DNA from 2 places in the Arthrobacter methylotrophus genome. Region 1 is predicted to be linked to the other one. Evidence: predicted binding sites of a transcription regulator. Region 1 holds the regulator's gene; the other holds the start of a gene.
The links. Region 1 encodes LexA, which represses DNA repair genes until DNA is damaged. Its sites were predicted from a motif close to TCGAACANNTGTTCGA; they were not measured.
Positions count from the first base shown of each region.

Region 2: ABD884_RS08190 (LexA family protein) is a predicted target of LexA. The motif match lies at 3,389-3,404, and genes of this name have one in related genera.

Region 1 covers NZ_BAABED010000001.1:2,890,536-2,901,584, forward strand. The annotation lists gene hisH (imidazole glycerol phosphate synthase subunit HisH) at 1-155, opposite strand, end outside; gene hisB (imidazoleglycerol-phosphate dehydratase HisB) at 152-778, opposite strand; gene ABD884_RS15245 (histidinol-phosphate transaminase) at 820-1,938, opposite strand; gene ABD884_RS15250 (LysM peptidoglycan-binding domain-containing protein) at 2,009-2,368, opposite strand; gene lexA (transcriptional repressor LexA) at 2,735-3,484, shown strand; gene ABD884_RS15260 (ATP-dependent DNA helicase) at 3,539-5,602, opposite strand; gene hflX (GTPase HflX) at 5,595-7,157, opposite strand; gene ABD884_RS15270 (hypothetical protein) at 7,409-7,576, shown strand; gene ABD884_RS15275 (class I SAM-dependent methyltransferase) at 7,595-8,209, shown strand; gene dapF (diaminopimelate epimerase) at 8,190-9,158, opposite strand; gene miaA (tRNA (adenosine(37)-N6)-dimethylallyltransferase MiaA) at 9,190-10,131, opposite strand; gene miaB (tRNA (N6-isopentenyl adenosine(37)-C2)-methylthiotransferase MiaB) at 10,139-11,049, opposite strand, start outside.
Region 2 covers NZ_BAABED010000001.1:1,641,181-1,652,229, forward strand. The annotation lists gene ABD884_RS08150 (ATP-grasp domain-containing protein) at 1-449, opposite strand, end outside; gene ABD884_RS08155 (hypothetical protein) at 613-846, opposite strand; gene ABD884_RS08160 (CsbD family protein) at 1,124-1,300, shown strand; gene ABD884_RS08165 (hypothetical protein) at 1,486-1,764, opposite strand; gene ABD884_RS08170 (hypothetical protein) at 1,804-2,031, opposite strand; gene ABD884_RS08175 (hypothetical protein) at 2,131-2,415, opposite strand; gene ABD884_RS08180 (hypothetical protein) at 2,479-2,778, opposite strand; gene ABD884_RS08185 (hypothetical protein) at 2,811-3,284, opposite strand; gene ABD884_RS08190 (LexA family protein) at 3,455-3,901, shown strand; gene ABD884_RS08195 (Y-family DNA polymerase) at 3,910-5,208, shown strand; gene ABD884_RS08200 (hypothetical protein) at 5,195-5,605, opposite strand; gene ABD884_RS08205 (hypothetical protein) at 5,681-6,391, opposite strand; gene ABD884_RS08210 (hypothetical protein) at 6,515-6,820, opposite strand; gene ABD884_RS08215 (hypothetical protein) at 6,930-7,763, opposite strand; gene orn (oligoribonuclease) at 7,869-8,468, opposite strand; gene ABD884_RS08225 (hypothetical protein) at 8,476-8,670, opposite strand; gene ABD884_RS08230 (hypothetical protein) at 8,663-8,953, opposite strand; gene ABD884_RS08235 (hypothetical protein) at 8,993-9,301, opposite strand; gene ABD884_RS08240 (hypothetical protein) at 9,315-9,767, opposite strand; gene ABD884_RS08245 (hypothetical protein) at 9,764-10,162, opposite strand; gene ABD884_RS08250 (hypothetical protein) at 10,159-10,608, opposite strand; gene ABD884_RS08255 (HNH endonuclease) at 10,795-11,049, opposite strand, start outside.

The DNA.
Region 1 (11,049 bases):
TCCGCACCGGCCCGTTCCAAGGCCCGGACAGCCGATCGGACATTGCCCGATCCGTAATCCAAGACGGTAACGGTCGGCTTTCCTTCAGGCGAGACAATGCGGGCGGCAGCCTTGGGATCCACAACGGCACCATCCTTGAGGATGTGTCTACTCACAAGGCACCCTTGGTGGACGGAATGCCTTCGACGCGGGGGTCGGACTCGACTGCGGAACGGAGCGCACGTGCGAAGGCCTTGAACTGGGCCTCCACAATGTGGTGTGGATCCCGCCCGGCCAAGACGTTCATGTGGAGGCAGATGCCTGCGTGCAGAGTGATTGCCTCAAAGACGTGCCGGGTCAGCGAACCGGTGAAGTGTCCACCGATCAGGTGGTATTCCTGGCCGGCGGGCTCCCCGCCGTGGACCAGGTACGGGCGGCCGGAGACGTCCACTACGGCGTGCGCCAACGCTTCATCCAGCGGGATGGTGGCTTCGCCGAAGCGCCGGATGCCGGCCTTGTTGCCCAAGGCGGCACGGAGGACTTCACCGAAGGTGATGGCAACGTCCTCCACGGTGTGGTGGACATCAATATGGGTATCTCCGGTGGCTTTGACCGTCATGTCGATGAGCGAATGCTTGCACAGCGCCGTCAGCATGTGGTCATAGAACGGCACCGAAGTGCTGATATCCGAGACTCCCGTGCCGTCGAGGTTGATTTCAACCAGAACGGAGGACTCGCTGGTGGTGCGTTCCATGCGTGCTGTCCGGGCGGCCGCCGTGCTGGCGCCGTTTTCGCTCATTGTTGGTCCTTAGAGGAGGAAGGGGTGGGTCTGGTTCAAGTCTAGGCCGGTGCGGAGACTTGGCCGTCCCGCAAGGCTTCAAGTGCTTCAAGGAAGGCCGTGGTCTCCGGCTCGGTACCGGCAGTGACCCGGAGGTGGCCCGGTATGCCGACGTCGCGGATGAGGACTCCACGCTCCAGCAGTCCCTGCCACAGGGCATGGGGGTTTTCGATTCCGCCGAAGAACACGTAGTTCGAATCGGAGGCCGCCGGCTTGAATCCCATGCGGGTCAACTCGCTGACAATGCGATCGCGTTGGATCTTGATGTCTTCAACGTCGGCCATGAGGGCTTCGCGGTGCCGGAGTGCGGCCAGCGCGGTTGCCTGGGTGATGGCGGAGAGGTGATACGGAAGGCGGACCAAGCGGATGGCATCGGCGACCTCGGGGGCGGCTGCCATATAACCGATGCGCGCCCCGGCGAGGGCGAAGGCCTTGCTCATGGTCCGGGAGACAATAAGGCGCTCCCGGCCAGGGAGGAGCGTCAACGCACTGGGCGTGTTGTCGTGGGCGAACTCGTGGTAAGCCTCATCCACGATCACCACCGTCTGGCTCCCCTCGCCGGCCTCGTAAACGGCTTCGACAACGTCCAGGCCAAGTCCTGTGCCGGTCGGGTTGTTCGGGGAGCAGAGGAACACCACGTTTGGCTGGAGCTCACGTACCTGTGCTGCGGCCGAAGCCGCATCGAGTCCATAGTCCTCGGCACGGACTCCCGCGATGTATGCAGTATCGGTTCCACTGGCGAGCAAGGGGTACATCGAATACGTGGGCGGGAACCCGAGAGCGCTCCGGCCCGGGCCACCGAAGGCCTGGAGGATCTGCTGCAATACCTCGTTGGAGCCGTTGGCTGCCCAAATGTTCTCGGCCTTTAGCTCGTGGCCGAGGTATTCGGCAAGCGCCTCACGCAGTTCAGTGAACTCGCGGTCAGGGTAGCGGTTCAGTCCAATGGCGGCTGCCGCAACGGCTTCGGTGATGGCCGTCTGGACATCGGCAGGTACGCCATGGGTGTTTTCATTGACGTTGAGCAAGATCGGAACATCAAGCTGCGGCGCGCCATAAGGGCTCAGCCCGCGAAGGTTGGTCCGGAGGGGAAGTCTGTCTAGTCGCTCAAGCTGATCACTCACCATGACAGTTTAAGGTGCCGCGGCGGATGCCCCGAAACTGTGACGCCCCTGGCATCCACTCCCGGTGCTCCTAAGCGGCCGGAACGAACAGCTGCTGTCCCGGTAAGATGCGGCCGTCCTGGAGGTTGTTGAGCTGGATGATCTCCGCAACGACGTCGCGCGGATCCCTGGAAGGTGCAGCAGTTCCGGCAATCCCCCACAGCGACTGGCCGGATTGCACTGTGACACTCGTACTTGCGGTGCGCTGCAGCTGGTTCGCCGAATCAGCGGCCTTGGCCGGCGAATTCAGGAATCCCGCCAAGCTGAGCAGCATGGCGACCAAAAGCATTGCGGGCACACCGAAGAAGACCATACGGCCCCGACGTGTCAAACGAAGCCGAGCAGGTGCCGTGCCGTGACCTGACGGGTGGGTGGTAATGATTGCGGACATGAGCTGAGCCCTCCTGAACAATGCCGAATCCCGGAAATCCCTGGAGTGCGGCTGCCAATTCTTGCCTTCAGTCAGTGTTTACGGGGCCGTTCCTCGTCGATGTCTTCGAACGATTCGAACGAAAAATTGGATCTCGCAACACTTTTTAGAACACATATTCGAATCTTGCTACGACATTTTTAGCACTTATCAACGAATGGTGTCGAGACTCGCTAGAACAAATGTTTGATAAACGCCTGTGCCTGCCCTACGTTTGAGTGAAGAAACCAGCACTGAATCAGTGCAACAGGAGGGTCTGACATTTCAGGCCGCAGTCCCGGCAAGCGCCCAGCGCGGAACGGGCCGAACGGAAGGGCGTTGGCGAACATGGCAGCGAAAGCCACGGGAAGTGGGTCCGCATCACCACGGAGCCAGCAGCCGCAAAAGGCCCCCAAGAGCCTTACCGTCCGCCAGAAGAAGATCCTGGAGACCATCCAGCGCTCCGTGAACGATCATGGCTATCCCCCGTCGATGCGCGAAATCGGAGACACCGTTGGCCTGGCCAGCCTGTCCAGCGTCACGCACCAGCTGTCACAGCTCGAAAAGCTCGGCTACCTTCGTCGCGATCCCAAGCGCCCGCGCGCCATGGAAGTCCTCATGCCGTTGACCTTGGATGGCGGTTCCAACATCCCCGGGGTCGAAGCCCCGGCGAAGCTCCGCAGCGCTGGTGGCCTGGCCGTCACGGAGCTCGCGAGTGCCAGCGACACGGCCATGGTGCCCCTCGTGGGCCGCATTGCGGCCGGTGGGCCCATCCTGGCAGACCAGACCGTTGAAGATGTCCTGCCGCTGCCCCGTCAGTTGGTAGGCCATGGCGAGCTCTTCATGCTGAAGGTGGCCGGTGATTCCATGATCGACGCAGCTATCTGCGATGGAGACTGGGTAGTGGTGCGGCGCCAAAACGATGCCATCAACGGCGACATAGTGGCCGCCCTCCTCGACGACGAAGCCACCGTCAAGACCTTCCGCCAGCGCGACGGCCACACATGGCTGCTCCCCCAGAACACGCAGTACGAGCCCATCCTGGGCGACCAGGCAACCATCATGGGCAAGGTCGTTTCGGTCCTGCGCTCGCTCTAGGCCCCTGCGCTGGTTCTGGGCCACCGTCGCCCCCAGCCGTTGCCCAAGGAATCGCTAGGCCTTGGCCGCGTCGGCATACAGCCGTTCGAGCGCACCGTGGACCACGGAACGGTCCGTAGTGGCCCAGAAGGGCGGCAATGCCGCCCGGAGGAAGTTGCCGTAGCGTTCGGTCGAGAGCCTGGAATCCAGCACTGCCACGACGCCTTTGTCACCTGTCGAACGGATGAGCCTACCGGCCCCCTGGGCGAGCCGGATGGCCGCGTGGGTGGCGGAAACTGCCATGAAACCGTTGCCGCCGGCCTGCGCCACCGCGCGGGACCGTGCCGTCATCAGGGGATCGTCGGGGCGGGGGAACGGGATCCGGTCGATGACGACCAGGCGGCATGAACCGCCGGGCACATCAACGCCCTGCCACAGCGACATAGTGCCGAAGAGGCAGGTGTCCTCCTCCTCGGCGAATTGCCTGACCAACGCGGCCATGGTCGATTCACCCTGGCACAAGATCTCGACGTCCAACCGTGACCGCATCGCTTCCGCGGCGTCTTCTGCTGCCCGTCGGGAAGAAAAGAGGCACAAGGCTCCACCATGGGACGCCTTGATGAGCTCCTCGAGTTCGTCGAGTGCTTCAGGCGAAGTGCCACGCCCGGGCTTGGGCAGGTGCCGGGCGACGTACAGCATGCCCTGTTTGGGGTAGTCGAAAGGCGAGCCCACATCTACGCCGGTCCAACTCGGAGCGCCCTGGCCCGTCAGTCCGAGCCCTCCTGCCGTGGCCTCGAACGCGGACCCGATGGCCAGGGTGGCGGAGGTCAACACCACTGTATGGCCCGCGAAGAGCCCTTCCCTCAGCCGTCCGGCCACGCTGAGCGGAGCAATGTTGATGAGGACGGGCGAATCCTCGTCAGGCGCCGTGTAGCCCTGCTGCGGATCATAGGTACTGTTCCGGGAGAGCCACACGACTTCCTGGTTTTCCCGTGCCGAGAGCAGCCGTTCACACAGTTCCAGGATCAGCATTAGCCGTGACCGCGCAAGTTGGCGGCCGCCGTCGACCGCGTTGGACGAATCCCCCTTCGAATCGGATAGCGCCGCACGGCAGGCTTCCCGGAGCTGGTCCACGCAATCAAGTTGTTCGTCGTTGAGCCCATGGGGCAGGAGCCCGGCGGCCGCGCCGATCATCGCGAGGTCCAAGCGGTCCGCGGCGGCGTTCAGCGCGTCCACGGTGATGGCCGTGTGTTTGCGTGCGCTCGAGGCAGCGGCGTGGATCATTGCGACGGACAGTTGCCCCGACACGGCACCGGTTACGCGGTCCTGGAGCTCGTGGGCTTCGTCCACCACCACGACGTCGTACTCGGGCAGCACGGCCAGCCCTTCGAAGGCGCTGACGGCGAGCATCGCGTGATTGGTGACCACGACATCGGACTCCGCGGCGCGGTGGCGGGCCAGTTCACTGAAGCATTCCTCCGCCATGGGACACTTTTGCGCCCCGAGGCACTCCATGGACGTGACGGATACCTGACGCCAGGCCCGGTCCGTCACGCCCGGCATGAGTTCGTCCCGGTCCCCCGTCGTGGTCTTCCCGGCCCATTCACGCAGCCGCAGTACTTCCTTGCCAAGCTGCGAGGCCGGTCCACCGATGGCTGCGGCGAGGTGCGGAACGCTGGTGTCCTCGCCGAGGGAGAACAACTGCCCCTCGGCAGGCTCCTCGCTGGGGAATCCGCCCTCCAGCTTGTGCCGGCATACATAGTTGGCGCGGCCTTTGACGAGGGCGATAGTGACCGGGCGTTCGAGCTCTTGACTGATGGTCTCCAGAAGCCGTGGCAGATCCCGGCCCACGATCTGTGTCTGGAGGGCGAGGGTTGCCGTGGACACGAGTGCGGGCTTGTTGCTTACCATCGCGTGGGAAATCAACGGAATCAAGTAGGCGAGGGATTTACCCGTGCCTGTACCCGCCTGGACCAGGAGGTGTTCGCCGGTCTCTATCGCCCGTGCCACCCGCTTGGCCATCTGGTGCTGGCCCACGCGGTTTTGGCCGCCCATACCGGCAACGGCCTTGTCCAGGAGTTCGAGCGCGGTCCGCTCTCCCCGGGTTTCCCCGCGCTCCCCTGCTTCCGGATCAACCATTGCTGACGAACGACTCCAGTTCGGCGGCGAGGTTCTCATGGACCATGGCCACCACGCGGGTGCCTTCCTCCTCATGCTCAAGGCTGAGGATTTCGGCGTCAGTGTTGTGGAGCTTGTTGATGAGCTCACCGCGGTTGTAAGGAATCAGCACCTCAAGGCGCACGCCGGGACGCGGAATGGCTTCGCTGATGGCCCCAAGGAGTTCGGCGATGCCCTGCCCCGTGCGCGTAGACACGACCACATGGCGGGGCTCTTTCTGCTTGAGCCGCTCAACGACAAATGGATCCGCGACGTCCGCCTTGTTCAGGACGATGATTTCCGGGATCTTCCGGGCATCGACTTCGCTGAACACTGTACGGACAGCCGCTATCTGGCCTTCGGGGTCCGGATGCGAAACGTCCACAACGTGGAGGATCAGATCGGCGTCGGCTACTTCTTCCAGCGTGGAGCGGAAAGCCTCTATGAGCTGGGTGGGCAGTGAGCGCACAAAGCCGACCGTGTCCGAGAGCGTGTAGCCAATCCCGTCCGGCGTCTGGGCCTTGCGGACGGTGGGATCGAGCGTGGCGAACAGCGCGTTCTCCACGAGCACGCCGGCATCCGTCAGGCGATTGAGCAGCGATGACTTACCGGCGTTCGTGTAACCGGCGATGGCGACCGAAGGAACCGCATTCCGACGGCGGTTGGCCCGTTTGGTCTCGCGAGCCGGCTTCATCGCGGCGATTTCACGCCGAAGCTTTGCCATTCGGGTGCGGATCCGGCGACGGTCCAGTTCGATCTTGGTCTCACCAGGACCGCGGGAACCCATGCCGGCCCCGGCGCCACCCACCTGGCCACCAGCCTGACGGGACATGGAATCGCCCCAACCACGCAAGCGCGGCAACAGGTATTCCAGCTGCGCCAGCTCAACCTGTGCCTTGCCCTCGCGGCTCTTCGCGTGCTGCGCGAAGATATCCAGGATCAAGGTGGTGCGGTCCACTACCTTGACCTTGACGATGTCCTCGAGGCCGCGCCGTTGGGATGGTGCCAGTTCGGCGTCCACCACCACGGTGTCTGCCCCGGTGGACAAGACGATGTCCTTGAGCTCCATGGCTTTGCCTGAGCCAAGGAACGTCCCGGGGTCCGGCTTCATGCGGCGCTGGACGATTCCGTCCAGGACTTCCGAGCCGGCAGTCTCAGCCAGCGCGGCAAGTTCCCTCAGGGAGTTCTCGGCGTCAGCTAGGGTACCTTCGCTCCAGAGGCCTGCCAGCACGACGCGCTCAAGGCGCAGCTGCCGATACTCAACTTCAGTGACGTCTTCAAGTTCCGTGGACAGACCCGCGGTGCGGCGCAAGGCCCGGCGTTCGGCCAGATCTTCCTGGTCGCCGTCGTAGATGCTGTGTTCGTCGTCCAAGCGGGAAATCGCCTGTGCCTTGCCAAACACGCCCTTGGGTTCGTCGCCTTCCTGTGATATGGCAGGTGCGTCCTTGGAGAGAATCCGGTCGATGACAGCCTGGATTTCTTCAGGACTCAGGTCCTGGGCGTCGGAATCGGGTCCGGTGTTCTTCTGCGTGGTCATGGTCTCCTTTAGGGGTTCGGCATTTCCAGAATAGTGCCGATTCGGGTCTTGTGGCGCGGAATTCGCGCAGGGCTGATGCCTAGCAGAGCTTTGCCGATGGTCGGAGATCTCCATCCGGGTTTCGGCGCGCGGATTGCGTACGCGGAAACACGGGTAAACACGGGTAAACACAGGAAAACACGGGACGATCTGCAGAGTGTCCAGACGTCGAAAAGGCATCTGGAACATACCAAGGCGGAATGGCGCTGCACATGAAGCAGGCCTGCGTCGCGGGCGATGCCGACTACTCAGCCGGTTACTCAGCCGGCTACTCAAAGATCAAGAACATGCACACCACATTACCAGCCGTCGTCAAGCCCGGACTGAGCTGCTGGCCGGGTCGGTGTGGACGACGCGCGGTTTCCCTTGCCCGCTGCTGACCACTAATCTGACAAGCTATGGAGTCTGCTCACTATTTCAGCGCACAGCCCGCGGGGCCGTTCACTCGCAAGCCCCTCACGGTGGAACTGGCCGGCGCGACCCGCCGGCTCCAGACATCGAGCGGCATCTTCAGCCCCGACGGTCTCGACAAGGGAACTGCGATCCTGCTCTCGGAGGTGCCTCCGCCAGCCCCGCAAGGAAACCTGTTGGATATCGGCTGCGGCTGGGGACCCATTGCGCTGACGATGGGTCTCCTGGCTCCCCACGCACGCGTCCAAGCGGTTGATGTCAACGAGCGCTGCGTCACCTTGACCAACGAGAACGCCGCCTTGCTGGATCTTGGCAATGTCACCGCGTGCTTGCCCGACGACGTCGACCCCGCAGTGACGTTCGACACCATCTGGTCCAACCCGCCCATCCGTATCGGCAAGGATGGACTCCACGAACTGTTGCTGACATGGTTGCCCCGGCTGGCCTCTGGCGGAAACGCTTGGCTCGTGGTGCAGAAGAACCTCGGCGCGGATTCACTTCAGCGCTGGCTTGCCGAGACGCTCGACGGATCATTCTCGGTCTCCCGGGAGAGCACCTCGAAATCCTTTCGCGTCTTGCGAATCAGGAGAGCGAGCCAGTAGCAACAATCACGGCGGGGCCGCTGAGCTCCACGTGTTCGCGCCCGCTTGCTCCCGGGAAGAACCGCACGCCGACGACGCCACCCGGCACCTTGACGCGCCACGTATCGGGAGCGCCTTCCCCGGCCCAATGACGGATCGCGACGGCGGCCGCGCAGGCACCGGTGCCGCACGATTGGGTTTCGCCGACGCCCCGTTCGTGGACGCGCATGGTGATGTTGCCCATGCCGTCATGCACGAGTGGCTCCGCGGGAACCACGAATTCGACGTTGGTGCCGTTGACCGGCTTGGGATCCACCACGGGCGCCTTGAATAGCTGGGTGGATGCGAGCTCTGAAAGCTCGGCCAATGCCACCACAGTGTGCGGGTTGCCCATGCTGACAGAAAGTGCGGGGCGGGCGACCTCCAGTCCGTCGGCACTGACGAGGGAGTCCATGGCCTTGCTAGTAGCATCCTGCGGGAAAATGAACTCCCAAGGGCCCATATCCACCGCGTAGCCGTCAGATGTCCGGACGATCTTCTTGATGCCGCCGCGGGTCCCGATAGTGAGGGATTCACCGGGATTGAGCGTGACAAGGCCCTGTTCGATGAGGAAATGGACGAAGACGCGGACGCCGTTGCCGCACATTTCGGACAGCGAGCCGTCACCATTGCGGTAGTCCATGAACCACTCGGCACTTGAGTCTGTTTCGAGAAGCTGGCGGCCTTCGGGCAGGAATCGTGACGGGACAGCGCGGATGAGCCCGTCCCCGCCAATCCCCAAGTGGCGGTCGCAAAGCGCCGCGACCTGCTCCGGAGAGATCTGATGCGCGTCCTCGGGGTCCGCGACAAGGACGAAGTCGTTGCCCGTGCCGTGTCCCTTGGAGAAGGCAAGTCCGTGAAGACCGGAGGCGGGTACGGCACCGCCGGCAGCAGAAGGCTGCGGGGCGGAAAAAGCAAGGGTTTCATCCATGGCTCAAGGCTACCTGCACTGGGGGTTGCGCCTAAATCACGGACGCCCGCTTTGCGGAGATTTCTGCCGCCTTGGCCACCAAATCCGGGTCCTGCCAGTCAAGCCAGTGGATCCGGGGGTCAGCGCGGAACCACGTGAGTTGGCGGCGGGCGAATTGCCGGGTGGCCACGATGGTTTCCTCGGCAGCCGTTGCGGTGTCCGTCTCGCCGTCGAGAACCCTAAGGAACTGGGCATATCCCAGCGCCCGAGAAGCCGTCTTGCCTCGTCGCAGCCCGGCGGCGTCCAGCCGCTCAACCTCATCGAGAAGCCCCGCGCCGACCATCCGGTGCACGCGCTCGGCCAAACGCTCGCGCAGTACCGCGCGGTCGACGTCGAGCCCTATCTGCACGGCTGGCTGGAAGTACTCTCGCTGCGGCATGAAGGAACTGAAAGTACGCCCGGTGAGCTCGAAGACTTCCAGGGCCCGGATGACGCGGCGCGCGTCGCTGAGCCTGCCCGCGGAAACGGGGTCGATACCTTGCAGGCGTTCCTGGAGGGCGTGGAGACCGGATGTTTCCCACTCTTGCTCCAGCCGTTGCCTGACGGTAGGATCCGTGCCGGGAATTTCCAGCACGTCCAGGGCCGCCCGGACGTAGAGGCCGGAGCCGCCGACCAGGATGGCCCGCTTGCCACGGCCATGGATGTCCCGTATAGCCGCACGGCACTCGGTCTGGAAAGCAGAGACGCTGGCTTCCTGGGTGACGTCCATCGTGTCCAGGAGATGGTGGGGCACTCCCCTGCGTTCCGCGACGTTGATCTTGGCCGTGCCGATATCCATGCCGCGATAGAACTGCATGGCATCGGCGTTGATGACCTCGCCGTCCAGCGCGAGGGCGAGGTTTACGCCGAGATCGGATTTGCCGGAGCCAGTGGGCCCGACGACGGCGATCACGGACGGCGTCGGATCGGCCGATCCGCCCGATGTTGCGGACATGCCCAGCCTATCCGCGTCGAACGGGAAGAGAAGGCATGCCGAGGGAGACGCCCTTTGAACCTGAAGACTCGGCGCCCGGCGCACTCGGCGCCGGAACGCCGCATGAATCCTCCTGCGAGCGGTCCCACGCGTCCCCGGCGCGGGAGCGCCGGAGGCTGTAGTCCGCCGCCGTGGCCGGGTCGGAGACAAGGTGGAAGGCTGCCGCTTCGGTAATGGTCACCGTGACGAAGTCGCCGGGCCGTGGAGTATCGGCGCCTTCCGGAACGGAGAAATGCACCAGTCTCTGATCCCGGGACCGGCCGGACAAACGGTGGGTTTCTTCGGCCTTGCGACCAGACTGTGCCGTGACGAGAAGCTCGACCCGCCGTCCCAACTGCTGAGCGTTCTCCTCAGCCGCGATGCGGTCCTGGAGAGCTGTCAGCCGCTCGTAGCGCTCCTGGACAACTGCCTTGGGCAACTGCTCCGGAAGGTCCGCGGCCGGCGTGCCCGGGCGTTTGGAGTACTGGAACGTGAAGGCTGAGGCGAAGCGCGACTTCTCGACGACGTCGAGCGTGGCTTGGAAGTCCTCTTCCGTCTCGCCAGGGAAGCCCACGATGATGTCGGTGGTGATCGCGGCGTGGGGGATCTTGTCGCGGACCTTGTCGAGGATGCCCAGGAACTTCGTGGAGCGGTAGGAGCGGCGCATGTCCTTGAGCACTTTGTCCGAGCCGGACTGGAGAGGCATGTGCAGCTGCGGCATGACATTGGGGGTCTCGGCCATCGCGTCGATGACGTCGTCCGTGAACGCAGCCGGGTGCGGGCTCGTGAAGCGGACACGCTCGAGGCCTTCGATGTCACCGCAAGCACGGAGCAGTTTGGAGAACGCCAGGCGGTCGCCGAATTCCACCCCGTAGGAGTTCACGTTCTGGCCTAGCAGGG
Region 2 (11,049 bases), 1.2 Mb from region 1:
ACGTACTCCATCGGCTCCGAGCCGAGATAGTGAAGGCCCAAGACACCGTCGGTGTAGTCGAACGCTTCAAAGAGGGAACGCTGGAACTTCCCGCGACCGATGTGAAGACCCGCCGGGACCGCAGAATGCTTATGCTCGGCAAGTTTGTAGAACTTCGGCTTGAAGCCCTTGTATGGCATCTCTTCGATCGTTCCGGCCCATACATCGCGGCGCAGAAATTCAGCCGGCACGGTCGTCAGCCACTCCGGGCCAGTGGACAGGAAAGGGTGCCTGATGCCGGTCTTGAGAAGCCGGATTGCCCACGGACCGGAGCACCAGAGCGCGGTTGAACCGTCGAGCCTAGGTGCATCCAGGCCGAGGGAGTGTTCGACGTCGATGGTGCCGGCGGCGCGCAGGTCATCGGCAACCCAGCGGGCGCTGGTGACGACGGTGAGCTTCTCATAGCTCATGCGCGGTCCTCCTGTCGGACGGAGCGCTTGCCCGCGCGGCGGGCGCGGCGGCGAAGGGAGGGTTTCTGGTCGCCGGTGTTGCAGTACACACAGCCCCCGTTGGCGGACTCGGGGCAGCGTTTGTCCGAATGAGGGCGACCCCTCCGGTCCCGGTCGGTGCCGCTCATTTAGCGGGCCGGACCTTGTTCCATGCCTCCCAGTTACAGGAAATGCTGTCGTAGCCGTTGTCCCGTACACACACGAGCGGATCGCCTTGCACATTCGTCTGGTAGACCTCGAGCTGCTTGCTGGACGGCTGGCTTTTGTCCACGGATGCTCCCGGGTGGCTGCCGCAGGCGGTAAGTCCGGCAGCTGCGGAAAACACGATGGAAAGAATGGTGAAAGAGCGCTTCATCATTGGGTTTCTGCTTTCAGGGTCAGGAGTGGCCCGAGGCGGTAGATGACCCGCGGGCCGGGAGACGTGGAGTGGCCGCGTCATGGGTCACATGTGTGCGGAGATAGGAGTCCGGCTCACCGCCTGATGGAAGCAGGCGGTGAGCCGCCAACCGGGGCCCTGTACGTCGGATAGACAGAGCACCGGCATCGCCACGATTTTTGACGGACCTGTACCTACAATTAATTGTCGGCCTCCACGGAATCCACGACGCGGGGGCGTTCAATCAAGGAGGACCACAATGGGTTTGGGTGACAAGATCCACAACGCTGCCGAGAAGCTCCACGGCAAGGGCAAAGAAGCAGTCGGAGATGCCACCGACAACGACCGGCTGAAGGCCGAAGGCAAAGGGCATCAAGTCAAAGCGGACCTGAAACAGGCCGGCGAGAAGGTGAAGGACGCCTTCAAGAAGCACTGAGCCAGGCAGATTGAACGGAGAGGCGCGATCCGGTTGGGCCGCACCTCTCCTTTCTCTTGAGCGACGCCGCTCAATATCTAGCCTTTTACTAGACCTCTGTAGATCTCGGTACAGAAATGCCGTGGCCGCTACGAGCCGTGCGGGTCAATGAAATGCGATCCGTCGTGTGCGGGGCCGATGGCGCTTCAGGCGGACCACCGGCGGGCGATGACCTCGCGGATTCCGGCCCCATCGGCGACAGAGACCCACTGGCCGTTGCCGGTGCAGGTCATCAGTTCGAATTCGAGGCCGGGCTGGGCGGCCAGGACACGTTCTGCGTAGCGGAGCGCGCCATCTTCGGTGGACCAGACGGAGATGCCGCCGGTGTCTTCGGAATAGGAGGAGAGCATCGCGCCCCAAACCTGGGTGGTTGCAACGGTGAGGGGCAGTGCGGAGGGACGGGGACGGGTCAGTGTGGTTGTCATGGACACCATGTGTGCGGAGAATCCGTCCCCGCTCACCGTCTAGGCTGCGGTAGTGAGCTGCTGCTGGTGGATGCCGGGTTTACGGGTTGGGCGGGCCGGGACACGGACGGTCCGGGGGCGTGGAGGCGCGGCTACTTCAACGGCGTCTTCAAAGCCGGCGTTGAGGGTGTTCCGGATGGTCCGGTACAGGGCGGAGCCCAGCCAGATGAACATGGTGCTGGCGAACAGCCAGTAGCCGTAGACCTGAAGAAGATACGTGAGGAACATGGGCCTCATGTGTGCGGACAACCGGTAAATCCTCACCCTGAACGCAACAGCCCCGCCGGACAATGCCCGACGGGGCTGCTGCAGCGTGATGTGAGTGGGTCAGTGGCGGGCGGGGAGGATAGAGGTTCGGCCGGTCAGATAGTCCAGCTGGGCGAGCTTGTGTTCGAGGCGGGGGATCGTTTCGGCGGCTCCCCGGGCCTTGTTGATGAGATCCAGGGTTGCGGCGCGGTCCTGGGACCATTTGGCGACGATGAGGGCCTTCTGGGTCTCATCCAGGGCGGTTGCGGGGGCAGTGTCCAGATGGTCCGCGAGAACCGCCTGTCGCTGCCAGGCGTCTTCGAGCTGGTCCGGTGCGCCGACGGGCGCGATCAATGTTGCAGTCATGCCAGGTAAGTGTGCGGCTGCCGCGCCGGTACGGTGATGGGCCCATCTTTCAAGGGGAGGATGTCACCGGTCGCTGGTCTTCCAACTGCACTCCACGGCAGTTGTTCCGTTCGTCCCGGTGCTGACAGAGTCAGTGGCGCAGTTGAGCCCGAACGAAGTGCCGCCGAAATGAAGGTCGAGTCCCATTGTCTGATCAGCAGGCTTAGCGGGGCTGGTTGCCGGCACGGGACTAGCAGGGGTCGGAAGCGAGGTGACATCCAGGGTCCGATCAAGAACAGGAGTCCCTGCCTGGCATCCGGTCAGGAGGGCGGTGCCGCCGGCCAGAAGGAGGACGGCTGCGATTCGAGATGGGATGTTCTTCATCTCCGCAATGTGTGCGGGTGGGGGTGTTCAGCTCACCGGAGGCGTTTTCGCCCCAGCAGTAGCAGCGCAGCGGTGGCAGCTACGGTTGCCGCCACGATCAACGTCGTCCTGCCACCTGATGACGAGTCGCATTCCAAGTGAGATGGCACCAAGGCTTCCTTAGTCGGAATTGACTTTGGAGATGCAGCGCCCAAAATGGCCGGTACTAGAGAGGCGAGAAGCAACGCGATTATTACGCCGATCAGCACATTTTTCACGATGGCCAGGGACTCATCGCCGTGAGGCAAGTTCTCGGCCGAGTACCCCGGAAGGCCGGTGTTCCAAACATAGAGCAGCGCCATCAGTTCTCCCAGAACGGTCGCGCCGAGCATTCCGACACCGTACACAAGGAGGACCCACGTCTTGGCGTCGGTACGCTGCGAATACTGCCTGAACTCGAGAAGGTGAGCGAAAAAGAAGATCGGGATCACCAGGGCGACAACCACGAAGTATTGCTGGTAGTTCATGGGCCCTCCGCAGGTTGGAGCCGTTCGGTGTGCCCTGAAGCATACCCTCGACCGAACCGGTCGTTACCCCTCGAAGGATCTTTGTCGGACTGCCGCGCCTATAATCAAATATGTGTTCGATGGTCTATCGAGGCACTCGAACATAAGTTTCAATGGTGGGAGGCTCTGGCATGGGCGAAGTAGCGGAGATCGGCGCGCTCGAAGCCGATCTCACCGGTTTCACAGGTGTCGCGGTTGCCCCGGTGTCCGTTGCAGCCGGCTTCCCGTCGCCAGCCCAGGACTATTTCACCGGTCGCGTCGACCTCAACAAGCACCTGATCAAGGACATTACATGCACCTTCCTGGTCCGGGTTGCCGGGCATTCGATGGAAGGCGCCGGCATCTCGGATGGCGACGAGGTTCTCGTTGACCGTTCCCTCACGCCCGTGGACGGCGACATCGTTGTGGCCGTCATCGATGGTGACATGACTATCAAACGACTTCGACTCGATCACGGCAGGGTCCGGCTCGCTGCCGAAAATGCAGGATACCCCGACATCGTCATCTCGGAGCTGAGCGAACTCTCGGTCTGGGGTGTCGTTACGCTTTGCCTGCACCACGTTTACCGCCGGCAGTGACACCTCGAATGCAAGGGCATCCAGGAGGCAAAGTCGACCGGGTCGCCCTGGTGGACGTGAACAGTTTCTATGTCAGCTGTGAACGGGTTTTTGATCCCAGTCTGGAAGGCAAGCCGGTTGTCGTCCTATCAAACAACGACGGCTGCGTGGTCGCCCGCTCCAACGAGGCGAAAGCCCTCGGCATCGATAACGGCGACCCCTGGTTCAAGCTCGCAGCGGACGCCAAACGCACCGGCCTGATCCACCGAAGTTCAAACTATGAGCTCTACGGAGACCTGTCTTCCAGGGTCATGGAGCTGCTTGGCCGCTTCTCGTACCTCATCGAGGTTTACAGCATTGATGAAGCCTTCGTCTCGCTCCGCGGCACCCCGGAGGACCTGTTGAAGGTCGGGCGGGAGATCAAAGCAGCGGTGGCAAAGAACATCGGCTTGCCGGTCTGTGTGGGGATAGCGCCGACCAAGACCCTGGCCAAATTCGTGAACCGGGTGGCCAAACAGAACCCAGCCCTCGAAGGGGTCTGCAGCTGGGACACCCTCCCGCCGGACCATGCCGAGACCATTATGTCCCGTGTCCCGGTGACAGGGATCTGGGGAATCGCCGGGCGCCTGGGCAAGAAGCTGAACGCGATGGGCATCTTCACGATCGCTGACCTGAAAGCCGCCGATCCGGTGGCAATGCGGAAGAAATTCAGTGTCCTGATGCAGCGAACCATCATGGAGCTCAACGGCATCCCGTGCATCCCTTTGGAGACAGAGATCGCAACCAAGCAGCAGTTGATTTTCTCGAGGTCGTTCTCCACCCCGGTGACAACGGCATCCCGTATGCACGAAGTCATGGCCATCTACGCACAACAGGCCGCGATCCGGCTCGCCAAAGACCACCAACAAGCGAAGATCATGTCCTGCTTCGCCGGCACGTCCTACTTCAACGAGAAGTTCTCATCCTTCCCGTCCGCGACCGTGAACCTGGCAGCACCGACGGCGGACCCGGTTCTCCTGACGAAAGCCGCCGTGGGCGCTCTCGAGCACTCGATTGTTGACGGCATCCCCTATGCCAGGGCCGGGGTGATGCTGACCGATCTGTCGCCGGCCGGCGCCGCGCCCCAGCTGCCGGTTTTTGCTACAGCCCACGAAGAGAAACACATCGGGGCCCTGCTCGGCGACGTCATGGACCGCTTCGGGGTCTCATCCATCGGCCTCGGACGGGCCGGAATGGCCGAAGCCCCCGACTGGGGCATGAAGCGCAAAGCCATGTCGCCGCGGTACACCACCGAATGGGATGAACTGCCGTTGGTCAAAGCCTCCTGAGTTGACTCGCGGTCAGACCTCGGGCGGACCCGATTCCAGGGTCCATGAGGCCGCGGCTCCGGCGTCGGCAACATACCCACCGCTCGTGATCGGCTTCGATGGCGCTCGTCAACCCCTCAAGGTAGGTAGAGAATGATCCTCTTGGGCTCTGTTCGTCCAGGAAGTTGACTGCCTTCCCTTGCGGGTACATGGTGCAGTCGATGCGCTCATCGTCATTCAGGAACGGTTCCAGAGCTACGGCGAGCCGGGTGCAGATCGGGTGGCTCGGCTCCAGGGCAAGGAGATGATCCTCGAGCGCGTAGTACCAGTCCTCATCAGCAGGATGCTCCTCCGCTTCCAGGTTCAGATGATCGGAAAGGTAGTCGCGGGCCTCGGCCGGGTCAGTCGTGGTCGTCATGCCCTGATTCTAAGGTCACGTCCGGGCGGTCGTCTGGACGGCCTGCCGATACGCCGATGGGAGAAAAGTTCGGTACTACAAACCCAGGTCCTTCACTGCGGTGATCCAGTTGTGGGCGATTGCCTTCTGCGCAGCGACAAGAGTAACCTGATGCGAGCAGACCGCCTTGTGCAGCGTATTCTCCACGGCATCTTTGGGGTTCGTGGTGCCGGTAGCTCCAGCCTTGTTAGGCTCAGGCCACAGGTTCGACACCGAATTTGATCCGGCAAGTTCCAAGGAAATCAGGTGGTCATACTCGGTCGTTTTTGCCGGACTCAGCCCATACTCGCGCAGGCTCTCGGCTTTGACCTTGTCGGTGTCAGAGGCCGGCGGACGGACCGTGGCCGTATAGCCGGACTTGCAGATGGTCGAGTCGATGTTGTCCTCGGTAATAGCCGGATCGGTGCTGCCTGGAGTGCACGTCGGGTCCGGCAGGTACTCGCCGGTGGCAGCGTCAACGGTCTTCGCCGAGCACTGTCCGGCGGCGAGTTGCTCGTCGATCGCAACGAGTCCCGGGGAGTGAACGGACTTCACATCCGTTGCCGCTGCCGACGTGCCAGCGGGAGCGGCCGCCGGAACGGATGATGCCGCCTGGGAAGCAGCCGCTGGGGCAACCGGTGAGACAGCAGGTGAGACGGCCTTCGTTACCGCCTCGGCGGCGCTGTGGGTGCCTTGCTGGCAACCGGTCAGGGCCAAGGTCGCGAAGAGGAATGCGGCGGGCAGGGTGAGATGTTTGCGGAAGTTCATGGCTCTCATGTGTACGGCAGATCGGAAGGCAGTCACCGGGCGGATTTGCTCGTCAACTCTGCCAGCATCCTATGACGCAGAACCGGTCGGACACGCTGAGGATGAATTTCGCGACGTCCATGATCAGGCGGCGTCGAGAGTATCGAACAACTGGCTGCCTTCGCGGACATGGACGGCGGTTCTCCAAGGGCGGCCCAGGGGATCTGTGCCGGCTTGTACAGCGACACTGTCCAGGACGTGTTTTCCGTTCATGTAGCGGGTCAGCTTGATGCCGATACGCCCGTCGGGCAGGACCTTCGCGGATTGGAAGGTGCCGGACACGAGCCGGCCGTTATGGTCAACGGAGCCCGTCTGGATGTGCAGGCCGTCCAGCTGCTTGGAGAGGGCGATGACGTCGTCGTTGGGGATGCTGCGAATCTGAATATTCATGCGCCCCATGTGTGCGGACCCGGGTGCCGCAGTCACCAGTCAGGTGCCGCACCTCGTGATGAGCTTTTCGTAATCACCGGACCTTGACTACCGAAACGTAATCACCGGGTCAGCTTCCCGAGCCGTGCCCCGGGGACTCGGTGCCTGGCAGATCATCACGGATGCCGAGGAGGTAGTCGTTCCGGACCGCGTCACGCTCCAGCTTGGCGACCTTGTCCTTCTTCGCCTGCAGACTGGCCTCGAACGATGTCAGGTCCTGCCGCGCGTCGGCGAGGTCGATCAGAGTGCGGGAACGCTCGGCGGGAAGCATGTTCAGCAGGTAACGCTCCACATGCGGGGCGAAGGCAGTGTCCTGGCCCGTGCGCTGCAGGTGCTCAACACGCATCCGGTTGACTGCCTCAACCTCCGGGATGCGCTGCAGCGACGGCCCCTGGACGGGGGCCAGATCGGTGGTCCGGATGACCACGAAGCCCTTCACTATCTCGATGCCTGTGACTGCGTGGAAGCTCACCTCGTGAGGAGTGCCGACCCACATCGGGGTCTCCGGCCCGGCCGGGTGAAGGTCGACGAACCCGTTACGGCCGTGACTGCGCCACGTCGTGTTCGGCCCGGTCTCCTTCAGGAAGTCGATGAGTTCGGCGACCGTGAGGTCCAGGGCGCCGCGGGCGATTGTGGGGGTGATCGACAGCCCGTCCACGAACGGGCGGTGCCGGAACAAGACTCCCGGGGTGCTGGCAGACCCAAAACCGGACATCTTTACGACGGCGTCCTGGGGGACCGCGGCGAGGGCGTCCAGGAATCCCTGGAGCGTGAGTTGAGTGGTCATGGACCTGATGTGTGCGGAAGGGCCGCCCCGGCTCACCGGGACGGCCCTTCGATTGTCGGCTTGCGGGATTTGAACCCGGATCTTCCGCGACCGTTCGCGGTGCTCTGGAGCTAACATGTTGGCGGTGCCGTGAGTGTCTAGAATCCGGCCCTGGTCCCTGTTTCGCCCTCGCCTGGTTGAGCTATCGGCCGTGGTGCCGCCGGGGCGAGCCGGCGGCGGGTCTTACTGAGGTGCGAGAAGGTGCATTCCGGCCCGGTAGTAGCGCAGTTCGTTGACGCCGGCGCGGATGTCGGTCAGCGCGGTGTGGTCGCTGAGCTTGGGCGGCATGGCCCTCCAGTAGTCGTACGCCCAGCGGCGGAAGAGTTCGCCCAGGCCGGAGATGTCGATGACGCGGTAGTCCATGTTCTTGCGTGTCTGCGGGAAAAACTTCTCTGTCACATCGAAGTCGTACTTCACGGAGTTCCCGCCGATCACCATGCCCCGGTATGTGGTGCCGTCAGCGAGTTCTTCACCCTTGATGGGGAAGTATGGGGCTGCGAAGCCTGCCAGGGCGGCATCGAACTGGGCCCGTGTGGTTGTGGAGGCCCGGACCTTGTCCAGCAGCCCGGTCTCGGTGTGCATGTTGCGCACGTAGTCCCCCATGTAGGAGAGCTCGTCCTCGGTGGCGTGGACGGTGATGCCTTCGAGGACGGCGAGTTCGTTCAGCTGGCCGTCGGTGATGATGGCGGCGCCTTCCAGCGGAACAGTAAACGGATCGCTCATCAGGCCGGTGGCCTCGTAGTCGATCCACAGAATGTTGTCGGAGTTCGGAGTGATCGTCATGGGGTCCTCAGTCGTTGTAGGGGTTGGCGGTCAGGTCGGCTTGGCCGTCCCAGTCGCGCAGGGCTTCGGTGCCATCCCTCCAAGCGGTGGCAAGTTCAGGGTCATCGTAGGGGCAATCGGAGGCGTCCACATCGCCGAAAATGTCAGCGATCAGCTCGGCGCCGCGCACCCAGGCGGCCGAGAGTGCAGCCAGCTCAGGCACGGTATCCGCCGCGTTCAAGCGCTGTACTGATGTCGATAACAGGATGCAGCCCGCAGTGGTGTTCGTGGATGCAACCCTCGGGGGCGTTCCACGAGGAGGCGACGCAGTTGCATTCCTTGACGTCCACGTGCAGGATGCCGTCCCGGATCACCAGGTCGTTCTCGTCCGGCAGCTCCGGCGCGGGGTGCTTCACCAGCAGTGCCGCCAGCTGCGACTTGGTGACGGCGCCGGGTGCGTTGATCGCTGCCTGGAGGGCCTGGTGCAGGGTGGTGGAAGATGCCATGCCCACCATGTGTGCGGAGGTGGCGGCCCGGCTCACCGCCTAGCGGACTGCCGGCAGGGTGGCAAAGCGTTCGAGTACTGCGGCCTCGTCGACGATCCGGCCGTCGGCGTCGTTATGGATCCCGCCGCCGACCATCTGCGCGTGGCGGGCGTGCCAATACATTGCCGCGAGTTCGGCCTCCGTCAGGGTCCTCGGGACAGCATGGCCGACGACCAGGTGGCCCCAGTTGTCTCTCGGCTTCTCGGCCAGTGTGCCCGGCAGGAAGTAGAGGCCGGTGGACTCCTCCCGGTCATAGAGGACGGCGTCGAACGGCTTGAATGCGGGCTCGGCCTGGGCGGTCATTTCCATGGTTTCTCCTGGGCTAGTCTGTTGCAGTGGGGTGGCGGAGGTGGTTGGCAGCCTGGGTCCAGCCGAGGTTCGTCTCGTCACTCCAGCGGAGCCAGTTCATGGAGGTCCGGATGGCGGCTTCTTCCTCGAGCTTGTCGGCCAGGCGCAGCCGCTCGGCCTTGGCGACGCCGGCGGTTTCGGCGATACCGGACTGTTCCATCAGGTCGGCGACGTGATAGGCGTGCTCGGACCAGATCGCGTCGTCTCCGACCAGATTCGCGTGGCTGGACTGGAAGCCGCAACCCTCGCCCATGCAGTCGATGATGACCGGACGCCCATCAAGGACGGAGGGTTGTGCCCAGTGGTTGGTCAGGATCTTGGCGATGATGTCCTTGCCGGTGGTGCAGCCTGGACCAGAGGTCCCTGCCGGCGCCTTCCGGGGTTGCGCGCGGTCGTAGGGTCCGCCAGTCGTGTTGGTGTGCATCATGCCTCCAGTGAAGTGGTCATGTCGATGAACTTGTAGGCATCCGACGCCCGGCCGGCGTACTGGACCGCGGGGTCGACCGCGGTGGACGCGGTCTGGGCGCGGCGGCCGCCGGCGGTCTTCCAGGGGCCGGGGACTTCGTTGACCCAGCCGTCCCAGTCGCGGAGCCATTCGGTGCCTTCAGTGTCAAACGCGCGAAACGCCTGGAGGCTCGGAGGCTTCGGCCCGGTGTTGCCCCATCCTTCGGAGAACAGGTCGCGGACCTTTTTCTCTTCGACGATGGTGATGGGAAATCGGGTCACCGGTGTGACGGTGTGCAGGCAGCCGAGGTCACAAACCGCCTGGTACTTGTCACCTTTTTCGTCGATGGCCACGACAGCTCCCGCCTGCAGCATCATGCGCTCCTAGCGATGACGACGAGGTTTTCGAGGGCTGAGACCAGCTCGGCGTGCGAGGCGCCTTCGGTCCGGATGCCGAGACGTTCGGCGGCGGTGATGATCGCTTCTTCGAGTTGGGCCAGGCGGGCACCGGGGCCATCTGCCGGTGGAGCGGCATGGATACGGACCTGAACGGACGTGAGCACCGCTGTGCTCCCGGGGTTCCGTTTCTGGATGTCGCTGTTTCGGACGGACAAGTCAGTCAGGACCTCCCAGCTCCGGGTGTTGTGCCGCTGCGGGTTGACGCTGTCCGACCAGCCGCCAGCGCCGCGCATCATGAATCCGGTGGAGGACCCGCCCCCGGACGCGAAGCTGTAGTGGAAGGACGCGACGGTCCCGACCGGTGGTTCTTGCTCGGGAACGAAGTGGTCGAACATCGGCTTGGCGGTGGCTGTCTCGGTGGTCATAGCACTCATGTGTGCGGCGTCCGTCGGTGCTTTCACCGCTGTCTCTCACGTTGCGCCAGCCCGGACGGGGCATTAAGCTCAAACCAACCCGGCAGTTCTGAGAGCTGCGAGTAAAGCATTGGCGGTGGCTTCCTGTGAAAGCGGGGAGCCGCCGCCTTTGTCATTCCCGGGACAAACCGCCGGCGGTCAGCTCGTCTTGCCGAGTTCGAATGCCCGTTGCGGCAGGCCCAGTACCCAGCCAAGTTCACTCGGCAGGAAGTCGGCCTTTGCGGAGTTGCAGGGATCGCAGGCGCCAACCAGGTTAAGCGGGTGGCTTGTGCCGCCCCTGCTGATCGGACGGACATGATCGATGGTCGTCGAGGGTGCCTCCCGGCACCACAGGCAGAGAACGTCCTCGGCCAACACCGCGTCCCGAAGCTCCGGCGGAACGATGTGGATGAG